Regions from separate parts of the Arthrobacter sp. alpha11c genome, predicted to be linked through region 2. Evidence: riboswitches for the same ligand, from Rfam matches in the RefSeq annotation. Region 2 holds a riboswitch; the other holds the start of a gene.
What was found. Region 2 has a riboswitch for glycine ahead of gcvP (aminomethyl-transferring glycine dehydrogenase). Riboswitches for the same ligand answer to the same signal wherever they lie in the genome.

Region 1 (5,602 bases), 1.2 Mb from region 2:
CTGGCCGGAGGTGACTTCGCCTACCACTGCACCATCCTTGAGGACCGGGTAATGGCCACGACCAGCGCGGCGGCCCAGGCCCTTGAGGCCCACGAGCTTGCGTCCGCTGGTGGAGCCGGCGCCGTCAGCCTTGAGGGCAGCGAGTGCGTCCTTGCCGACGAAGTCGCCTTCTTTGGATAGTGCGACGACGGGACCGAGCCCTGCGGCGAACGGGTTGCCTTCGCGGGACAGTTCGTTGCCGTAGAGCGGCATTCCGGCTTCGAGACGCAGCGAGTCGCGGGAAGCCAGGCCTGCGGGGGTCAACTCGCCTTCTTCAGCGACGTCGGCGATGGCCTGCCACAGGGCAGCAGCGGAGTCGTTGGACACAAAGATCTCGAAGCCGTCTTCACCGGTGTAGCCGGTGCGGGCGAGCAGCAGGTCCTGAGTGCCGCCGTCGAACGTGAACGGAACCTCAACAGCGGCGTAGTACTTCAGTTCGGTGACCAGCGCGTGCTGCTCTGCGGGCACAAGGCGCAGCAGTATGGCTTCGGCGCGCGGACCCTGGACAGCGATGAGCGACGTCTCGGCAGAGGCGTCTTCAACAACTACGTCAAAACCAGCTGCGCGCTCAAACAAAGCGGCCGCAACTACCGTGGCGTTGCCCGCGTTGGGGACCACCAGGAACTTGTCGGCGCCACGACGGTACGTGATGAGGTCATCGATGATGCCGCCGTCTTCCTGGCAGATCAGCGAGTACTTTGCCTTGCCCTCGGCCATGGCGGAAATCTTGCCTACCAGCGCATAGTCCAGGAATGCAGCCGCGTCCGGTCCAGTCACCCAGACTTCGCCCATGTGGGAGAGGTCGAAAAGGCCAGCGGACTTGCGGACTGCGTGGTGCTCGGCCAACTCGGACGAGTACTTAAGGGGCATTTGCCAGCCACCGAAGTCGGTGAAGGACGCGCCCAGTTTCTTGTGCTCTTCGTAGAGCGCGGTGTAGTTCTCAGTCATTTGCAGGACCGTCCTTTAGTTTTCGAAGTCTTCGATCGGCGGGCAGGAGCAGACCAGGTTGCGGTCTCCTGCTGCGCCGTCGATGCGGCCAACGGGCGGGAAGTACTTGTCCTGCTTGAGGTGGTGGACGGGGAACGCGGCCTGCTCACGCGGGTATGCGCGGTCCCAGTCAGAACTTACGACGGCGGCAGCCGTGTGGGGTGCCTTGCGCAGCGGCGAGTTCTCAACAGTGAAATCGCCGGTGGCGACCTGCTCGATTTCGGCGCGGATGGTGATCATGGCTTCGATGAAGCGGTCGATCTCCACGAGGTCCTCTGACTCTGTGGGCTCCACCATGAGGGTTCCGGCAACAGGGAACGCCAGGGTGGGAGCGTGGAAGCCGAAGTCGATGAGGCGCTTCGCAACGTCCTCAGCTGTAACGCCTGTGCGGGCAGTCAGTTCACGGAGGTCCAGGATGCATTCGTGGGCTACGAGCCCGCCCTCGCCGGTGTAGAGCACGGGGAAGTGCTCGTTGAGCCGGGAAGCAATGTAGTTCGCAGCCAGCAGGGCGGACTTGGTGGCTTCGGTGAGTCCCTGGCCACCCATGAGCTTCACGTAAGCCCAGGAAATCGGGAGCACACCGGCCGAACCGAAACGGGAGGCCGAAATCGGAACGTCGTTGCCTTCGGTCCACGAAGCAGCGTCACCGGGCATGAACGGCGCCAGGTGTGCTTTGGCCGCGACCGGGCCAACACCGGGTCCGCCACCGCCATGCGGGATGCAGAAGGTCTTGTGCAGGTTCAGGTGGGAGACGTCGCCGCCGAACTTGCCCGGCTGCGCGAGTCCAACGAGTGCGTTGAGGTTGGCGCCATCGATGTAGACCTGGCCGCCGGCTTCGTGGATAGCGTCGCAGACTTCCCGGACGTCGGCGTCGTACACACCGTGCGTGGACGGGTAGGTGATCATGATGGCCGAGAGGGCGTCCCGGTTTGCTTCGATCTTGGCCTTGAGGTCAACGTGATCGATGGTGCCATCGGGAGCGGTGGCCACCACAACAACTTTCATACCGGCCAGCACTGCGGAAGCAGCGTTGGTGCCGTGCGCAGAAGCAGGGATCAGGCACACGTTGCGCTGCTCGTCGCCGCGGGACAAGTGATAACCGCGGATCGCGAGGAGGCCGGCGAGCTCACCCTGCGAACCGGCGTTCGGCTGGATGGAGACCTGATCGTAGCCGGTGATCTCAGTCAGCTGGGACTCAAGATCGGTGATCAGTTCACGCCAGCCCTCTGTCTGGGAATCCGGAGCGAACGGGTGGATCGAGGCGAACTCGGGCCAGGAAATGGCTTCCATCTCGGCCGTGGCATTGAGCTTCATGGTGCAGGAACCCAACGGAATCATGGTGCGATCCAGTGCCAGGTCGCGGTCCGAGAGCTTACGGATGTAGCGGAGGAGCTGGGTTTCGGAGCGGTGGGTGTTGAACACCGGGTGCTGCATGAAGTCGCTCGAGCGCTCTACGGAAGATTCCAGCGCAAAACCTTCATCGGATTCAAGCACCTGAGCGCTGAAGACATCCAGGACGCCGCGAACAATCTCTGATGTAGTGGTCTCGTCAACAGAAATGCCCACCAGATCAACGTCAATGCCGCGCAGGTTAATGCCCTTGGCTTCGGCAGCGGCTACGATCTCGGCAGCCTTGCCAGGAACGCGGACTGTAATGGTGTCAAAGAAGGATGTGTGAAGGACCTCAACGCCGGCAGCCTTCAGTGACGCTGCAAGGGTGCGGGCGTGACCGTGTGCGGTTTCTGCGATTGCCTTCAGGCCTTCGGGGCCATGGTAGACGGCGTACATGGAGGCGACGATGGCCAGCAACGCCTGCGCGGTGCAGATGTTGGACGTGGCCTTCTCGCGGCGGATGTGCTGCTCGCGGGTCTGCAGCGCCAAGCGGTAGGCGGGGACACCGGCGTCGTCCTTGGAAACGCCCACCAGGCGGCCCGGCATGGAACGCTCGAGCCCCTTCTGGACGGCCATGTACGCGGCGTGCGGGCCACCGAAGAACAGCGGAACGCCGAGGCGCTGGGCGGAACCGACTGCGATGTCCGCTCCTTGCTCGCCCGGAGGCGTGATGAGCGTCAGGGAGAGAAGGTCTGCTGCGACCGTGACCAGTGCACCGCGTTCCTTGGCGTCAGCGATGACGGCGGAGTGATCAAACACGCGGCCGGAAACGCCGGGCTGCTGCAGGACGACGCCGTTGATGGCGCCTTCCGGGAGGCCGAGCGAAAGGTCGGCGACCTCAACTTCGAAACCGAGCGCCTCAGCGCGACCCTTCACGATGGCGATGGTCTGTGGGAGGCAGTCGGCGTCGAGGACGGTCTTCCCGTCATGGGCGGCCTTGTTCTTGTTGGCCCGGCGCATCATGAGCACGGCCTCGGCCACAGCTGTTGCTTCGTCCAGCAGGGAGGCGTTGGCGATCGGCAGGCCCACGAGGTCCTGGACCATGGTCTGGAAGTTCAGCAGAGCTTCCAGGCGGCCTTGCGAGATTTCCGGCTGGTAAGGCGTGTATGCGGTGTACCAGGCCGGGGATTCGAGGATGTTCCTGCGGATAACCGGCGGCGTGACGGTGTCGTAGTAGCCCTGGCCGATCATCTGGACGGCGGTCTTGTTCTTGGACGCAAGCTTGCGCAGCTGGGCCAGCACCTCAACTTCGCTGAGCGCGTTTTCGAGGGTGAGGGCAACGTCTTGGCGGATGTCGTTGGGAACGGCCGTATCAACCAACGAATCAACGGTGTCGTAGCCGACCGTCTTGAGCATGGTGTCAATGTCGGCCTGGCGGCGGGCGCCAATATGCCGATCGACGAAGGTGGTGGAGGCTGAACTAACCGTCACGAAGGAACTCCATTACTTGGGCGGCGTTTGGGTACGCCACAGTGGCTGGGTTCCTCCCCGCTCTGTATTGGACCTGAGAGTTTCCGCGTGTTGCTTGCACAACGATCGCTTGCACCGTCGGTGAGCACAGCATTTCTTCCGCGCCAAAGGGCGCAGCAAAAGGCCTGCTACTTTCCAGAGTTGCCTCGCCGCGGCGGTGCGTGGGCCTGAGAGATTCCTGGGGAGGGTTTGCTCCTACGGCGCCCGCATCACTTGCTTGCAGGACTCTCCCGCCGCAGATCAAAGGCATATTCAATTGTTTGCGTGCCCCTGTGAAGACGCACCACAAGGCTCAATTGTCCTACGTCGGAGGCGTCGCCGCAAATGGGCGACCCGCTACTTGCGGAGCCGGTCCAGGACTCCTAGCAGGATCTCGACGTCGGCCTCCCGCCCGGCATTGCTCCCTTCCTGACCGCCCTCGAACATGGCATTGAAATACAGGCCATCACCCATATAACTGACGGCTTTGGCTACCTCCGGACCCACATCCTCGGCCAGGACGTCCAGCCACTGTTGCTGGATTCCGCTGAACCGTAGCCGGGTCTCTTCATGGGCAACTTCTGCCAGCCGTGTGGCCGCGACGAACGCCCGGTCCATGGGGGTCCCGGCCCACAGTGAGGTCCGAATGAAGTAAGCAGCGCTGCCATCGGGCGCTGTCTTCATTTTTTCGATGTCTGCCTGGGCCAACTCATCCAAGCGCTCCAGCAGGGCGCTGATCAGCGATTCCTTGTTGGGGAAGTGGTATAGCAGTCCACCCTTGGAGACACCTGCCCGCTTTGCGACGGCGTCAAGCGTGGCAGCCCGCTCCCCCACCTCGATAAGGAGGGCTTCGTAGGCATCCAGGACCGCATCCCGGGCAACTGGTTTTCGTGGCATGACTACATCATTCCCTACGGCGTTTGGTGGTGTTGAATTTGAAACTATACCGTCTGGACGGTACAGTTAGTGCCATGTTCACGCCGTCCTCAACCCAAGCACCCCGTTCCGCTCGTTCCCTGATGGATCAGACGGCACCGTGGCGCGATTGGACGGCCCTGGCACTCCTGATGTTCCCGGTGCTGCTGGTGGCCGTAGACAACACCGCGCTCACCTTCGCCCTGCCCGAAATTGCCCGCTCCCTGGATGTAGGTGGCGTGCAACTCCTGTGGATCATTGACGCCTACCCGCTCGTGCTGGCGGCGCTGCTCGTTTCCATGGGCAACCTTGGCGACAGGATCGGACGACGGCGCCTGCTGCTGATCGGCAGCACAGGCTTCGCGGCGGTTTCGGCTGCTACGGCGTTCGCACCTTCCGCGGAATGGCTGATTGCCGGCCGCGCCGCACTTGGCGTGTTCGGCGCCATGTTGATGCCCTCAACGCTGTCCTTGATCCGGAACATCTTTGCTGATCCGAACCGCCGGCGGCTCGCGATCGCCGTATGGGCTGCCGGATTCTCTGGCGGCGCCGCCCTTGGCCCGATCTTTGGTGGCTGGCTGGTTGAACACTTCTGGTGGGGTGCCGTCTTCCTGGTGGCGACCTTCCTCCTCCTGCCCCTCCTCGCCTTCGGCAGGGTCCTCATTCCCGAATCCAAGGACGCCAACCCGGGCCGTGTGGACGTGCCAAGCATCGCGCTGTCCGTGATCACCATGGCTCCGTTCGTGTACGGCATCAAGGAATTCGCTGTTCACGGGTTCGGGGCGTCGGCAGCGGCCTTCATGGTCTTCGGCCTGGTGAT
Region 2 (5,602 bases):
GGCGTTCGGCTGGATGGAGACCTGATCGTAGCCGGTGATCTCGGTGAGGTCGGCTTCCAGTCCTTCAATGAGCTCGCGCCAGCCAGCGGTCTGGTGATCGGGAGCGAACGGGTGGATCGAGGCGAACTCAGGCCAGGAAATTGCTTCCATCTCAGCTGTAGCGTTGAGCTTCATGGTGCAGGATCCCAGCGGAATCATGGTGCGGTCCAAGGCGAGGTCCCGGTCGGACAGCTTGCGGATATAGCGCAACAGCTGTGTCTCGGAACGGTGCGTGTTGAACACGGGGTGCTGCAGGAAATCACTGGTGCGGAGCACATCAGACGGCAGCTCAAACCCTGAAGCGTCCTTCACCGGGCCGGCACCAAAGGCGACGGCTACCGCGGAGAGGACCTCCGGCGTCGTGGTTTCATCGAGGGAAACGCCAACCGTGTCAGCATCAATGCGGCGCAGGTTGATACCGCGGGCTTCGGCAGCGGAGATGACTTTGTCAGCCTTGCCGGGTACGCGGACAGTGAGGGTGTCGAAGAAGGATTCGGACACGAGTTCACGGCCAGCGGTCTTGAGGGCGGTGGCCAGCGTGCGGGCGTGCCCGTGGACGGTTTCGGCGATTGCCTTCAGGCCTTCCGGACCGTGATAAACCGCATACATCGAGGCCACGATGGCGAGCAACGCCTGGGCCGTGCAGATGTTGGACGTGGCCTTCTCGCGTCGAATGTGCTGCTCGCGTGTCTGGAGCGCGAGTCGGTACGCGGGGACACCGGCGTTGTCCTTGGAGACGCCCACGATGCGGCCCGGAAGCGTCCGCTCCATGCCTTCGCGGACGGCCATGTACGCAGCGTGGGGGCCGCCGAAGAACAGCGGAACACCAAAGCGCTGCGCAGTTCCGACGGCGATATCGGCACCTTGTTCGCCCGGGGGCGTGATGAGGGTGAGCGCCAAAAGGTCGGCAGCGACAGTGACCAGCGCGCCGCGTTCCTTGGCCGCCGCGATGACGCCTGAGTGATCGAACACGCGGCCGGAAACGCCGGGCTGCTGCAGGACGATGCCGTTGATGTCGCCGTCGGGCAGTCCGAGCGAAAGGTCAGCAATCTCCACTTCGAAGCCCAGCGCTTCCGCACGGCCCTTCACGATCGCGATGGTCTGCGGGAGGAGGTCGGCGTCCAGGACGGTCTTCCCGTCCTTGGCAGTTTTGGACTTGTTGGCGCGTCGCATCAGCAGCACCGCCTCAGCCACAGCGGTGGCTTCGTCCAGCAGCGAAGCGTTGGCTACCGGCAGCCCCGTGAGGTCCTGGACCATGGTCTGGAAGTTCAGGAGTGCTTCGAGCCGGCCCTGCGAAATCTCGGGCTGGTAAGGCGTGTACGCCGTGTACCAAGCCGGAGCCTCGAGGATGTTGCGGCGGATGACCGGGGGCGTAACGGTGTCGTAGTAGCCTTGGCCGATCAACTGGATGGCAGTCTTGTTCTTGGACGCGAGCTTCCGTAGCTCTGCGAGGACCTGCACCTCGGTGAGGGCGTCCTGCAACTTGAGCGCGGTGTCCTGGCGGATGGAATCGGGGACCGCAACGTCTACCAAGCCGTCTACGGAGTCGTAGCCGATGGCCTTGAGCATGGCGTCAACGTCGGCCTGGCGCCGGGCGCCGATGTGCCGGTCCGCGAAAGCGGTGGGGGTTGATTGAACAGTCAAGAGGAACTCCATGATTCAGGCGCCCTATGTGCGCCACGATGATGTGGGTTCCTCCCCGCTCTGTATTGGACCTGAGAGATTCCGCAGGAATGGTTGCCTGCTTGCACCGTCGGTGAGCCCAGTTACCTGGACTGCTTTCCAGAGTTGCCTCGCCGTGGCGGTACGTGGGCCTGAGAGATTCCTGGGGAGGATTTGCTCCTACGGCGCCTGACTGGATGTACCGGCAGGACTCTCCCGCCACAGATCAAAAGCATTGCGTCACCTCAGTGACACGGTTCACACCATAGCGGGTTATCTGGAAAAAGCGCAAGCAAGGGATACCTACCGATGCATTGCCTCGTGGATCTGGAGTGCGAACCACAACTGGGCAACCGTGGAGGTTTCACCCATGTCCAGCCCCGTCAATTCGCCGATTTTCCGGATCCTGTAGATGATGGTTTGCCGGTGCGCGAACAAGGCTGCGGCAGTCTTTTGCCACGAACGCTGCGAGTCCAAATAGGTCCTCAGCGTGACGAGGAGATCGCCTTCCTGGCTCTGCTCGTAATCGAAAATCGGCCCCAGGAGACGCCTGACCAGCGCAGTTCCTTCCTCGAAACCTGTCAGCCCGAGCCACGACGGTCCCTGCGCATATCGGGCCAGGCCAAGCTTGTTCGCCCGGGCCGATCCGAGCGCCCAGAGGGACTCCTGCAGCGCGCGCTGAATGCCGGCCACTGCCGCCGGAGCGCTGATTCCGATCGCTGCATCCGCCCCGGCACAATGAACCAGGACGTCGTCCGGCACATCAGCGGGGACCACCACGTGCAGTCGGCTATTCCGCTTCAACGAAGCCGACGCAACCCCGTGCCGCCACAGTTCGATGTGCACGTTGGCCAGCCCGTCGCCGTCGTTCGCTGCTTGGGCCAGCCCCGCAGCCGGCCCCGCTGAAATGGCCGCCCCAGCTGCCATGGAGGCAAGCAGGAAGTCCTGCGGAGGAACCCCAAAAGTTGCCAGCCTGCTCTCCATCTCGGCCGCGCCCAAGCGCCCATCCATCGCTTGCAGCAGGAACTCGCCAGCCAGTCGGTGGCGGCCTTCCAGAGACAGGACGATGCGCGAGAGCTGCAGTCCCAGCACGGTTGCCGCGTGCAGGAGTACGACGGCGTCCGGGTGCGGTTCGCTGTTGGGCAGCACCACGAGGAGCGCGTTGGCGTGGGTCGGGATGTCCATGGTCAGCACGTGCCGGCCCCTGATCCGGTGCCACTGGAAATTCTTGCCCGCCAGGGACACCTGCCCGGAAAGCGGAGCCCATTCATTCGCGAGGAACTCCGGGAGCCGCTGTCCCTCGGGATGCCAGGGATGGAGGCAGCGGCGATCCACCACGAACAGTTCCGCGTCCAGTTCGGTGGCAAGCCGTTGGACCAGGCTCTGCCAATGGTCCTCGGAGGCTCCGGCCGTGCGGAGAAGGTCGTAAACCCTGGCTGTCTGCCGCAAGCGCCGGGACTCTTCGAGCAGGGAAGATTCGGCAACCGAGCGGGCGATCGCGATGAACGGCAGCGGGTACGGGATGTTGATCAGTGGCAGCGGCAGCCGGTCGCAGGCAGCCAGGAACTCCTGCGTCAGAGGGGGCGCGTGCATCTTCTCGCCGATCGCCAAGGCACTTGCCCCACTGTCCATGAGCGCCTCTGCGAGCGCCACCTGTCCCTCGGCGTCTGCGGGAATCGACAGCCCATTGGTCATCATGAGTTCACCGCCGGTAACCCATTCCCACAGCCTGGGCAGGTCCGAAGTGTGCGCCCAGGTGATCCGGTTGTCGCGGCCAGCATCACCGGCCAGGAGGGTGAGCCCCAGTTGGGGTTCAGCCACGAGCTCGGCGACGGTGATTGCCATCGGAAGGGTTCCTGACTCTATGATTCCGGGGGCCATTTGGGGCTGTTTAGACATTCGTCTAAGCGCCTCGGCCATTTGTAGTCAATGTACCGCTATTCGCCGTGACCCGCGTCACGAAGAATGGAATTACTTACTTCCCGCTCAATGGCGAGCACCCCTCACACTAAGGATCCGTCAATGACAATCCACAAGCCCATCGGCCCTGTCGACGCAACCAAAGTCCCCCGGTATGCCGGCCTCGGCACCTTCGCCCGCCTCCCCCAAATCGACCGGGTTCCGGATTACGACATTGCGATCGTCGGTGTCCCGTTCGACGGCGGAACCTCCTTCCGGCCTGGCGCCCGTTTCGGTCCTGCCGCGGTTCGCGAGGCCTCGCGCCTCCTGCGCCCGGGCTACCACCCGGAGCTCGACGTCGAACCCGTTTACGAAGCCCAGGTTGTGGACGCGGGCGACATCGCCTGCACTCCCTACGACATCACCCGGGCAGTCCGTGAGATCGAGGAGCAGGCGTTGCCCCTGATCAGCGAGGACAAGCGGCTCATCTCCATCGGCGGCGACCACACCATCGCCCTTCCCATGCTCCGCGCGTTGAACAAGGTCCATGGGCCGGTGGCGTTGCTGCACTTCGACGCCCACCTGGACACGTGGGACACCTACTTCGACCAGCCCATCACGCACGGGACCATTTTCCGGCGGGCCTTCGAGGAGGGCCTCCTTGTGGAGGACAAGTCAATGCACGTCGGCATCCGCGGCCCGGTGTATGACCGTAATGACTTCCTCCGGGACCATGAGTTCGGCTTCCAGATCATCCGCTGCTCGGACCTGGATGTCATCGGCGTCCCGGCGGCAATCCAGCAGGTGAAGGACCGGCTCGGCGACACCCCTGTCTACGTGTCCATCGACATCGATGTCCTCGATCCCGCGTTCGCACCAGGGACCGGCACCCCGGAGATGGGCGGGCTCCACTCCCGTGAACTCTTGGCCCTGCTTCGCGGCCTGAACGGCATCAACATTGTGGGCGCCGACGTCGTGGAGGTCGCTCCGGCCTACGACCATGCGGACATCACAACCGTCGCCGCCGCCACTCTCGTCTTCGACCTCCTCGGCCTGATGGTGAACCGCAGCAAAGCCACCGACCCCGCTGTCCGTGAACTGGCTTCTACCTCCCGGAGTGCATCATGAGCACCGCGCCAACAACCGAAGTACCCCGCCTCGAGGACAAAACCATCCAGCCGATCCCACTGAACGAGCGCCACGGCAAGGCCAGGGACCTCTTCACCATCTGGTTTGGCTCCAACATCATGATCATGACCATCGTGACCGGCGGGCTCGCCACCACGGTGTTCGGCCTGGGTTTCGTGCCGGCACTGGTGGGCATCATCATCGGCAACGTGGTGGGCGGCATCTTCATGGCGCTGCACTCAGCCCAAGGTCCGCAGCTGGGCGTGGCGCAGATGATCCAGACCCGTGGCCAGTTCGGTTCCTTCGGCGCGCTGTTGATCGTGGTCATCGTGGTGGTCATGTACGTCGGCTTCTTCGCCGCAAACCTTGTCTTTGGCGGAGAAGCGATGGCCGCCGTCAGCCCCGGCATCAGCGTGGATGCCGGCATTATCATCATCGGCGTGGTCAGCGTTATCGCCACGATTTTCGGCTACCGGCTCATTCACGCTTACGCCCGCGTCCTTAGCGTTGCAGCGGGCCTGGCATTGTTGCTCGCCTTCGTCTGGATCCTGGTGGTGCACGGCCTTCCCGCGAGCTTCCTTGAGCAGGGCAACTTCAACTGGGTTGGCTTCATGGGGACCATCTCCGTCTCGGCCCTGTGGCAGTTGGCCTACGCACCCTACGTCTCCGATTACTCCCGCTACATGCCGCAGGGCACAGGCTCAGCACCGGCGTTCTGGGCTTCCTACTCGGGTTGCGTCCTGGGAACGTTGTTCCCCATGATCCTTGGCGCCTTGGTGGGCACCCTCGCCATGACCATGAGCGCCGACAACGTCGAAATCGTTGGCAGTCTGGGTGCCTTGCTGCAGCCGTGGACCCTGATCATCGTGGGTAT

Region 1: linked by a shared signal. The riboswitch ahead of gcvP (aminomethyl-transferring glycine dehydrogenase) and the one ahead of gcvP (aminomethyl-transferring glycine dehydrogenase) in region 2 are both predicted to bind glycine.

The regions. Positions count from the first base shown of each region.
Region 1 is NZ_CP196747.1:2,640,729-2,646,330, forward strand. It holds gene gcvT (glycine cleavage system aminomethyltransferase GcvT) at 1-987, opposite strand, end outside; gene gcvP (aminomethyl-transferring glycine dehydrogenase) at 1,003-3,849, opposite strand; glycine riboswitch at 4,034-4,131, opposite strand; gene ACTAQJ_RS11960 (TetR/AcrR family transcriptional regulator) at 4,225-4,764, opposite strand; gene ACTAQJ_RS11965 (MFS transporter) at 4,839-5,602, shown strand, end outside.
Region 2 is NZ_CP196747.1:3,849,122-3,854,723, reverse strand. It holds gene gcvP (aminomethyl-transferring glycine dehydrogenase) at 1-1,683, opposite strand, end outside; glycine riboswitch at 1,832-1,930, opposite strand; gene ACTAQJ_RS17835 (PucR family transcriptional regulator) at 2,005-3,546, opposite strand; gene speB (agmatinase) at 3,724-4,728, shown strand; gene ACTAQJ_RS17825 (purine-cytosine permease family protein) at 4,725-5,602, shown strand, end outside.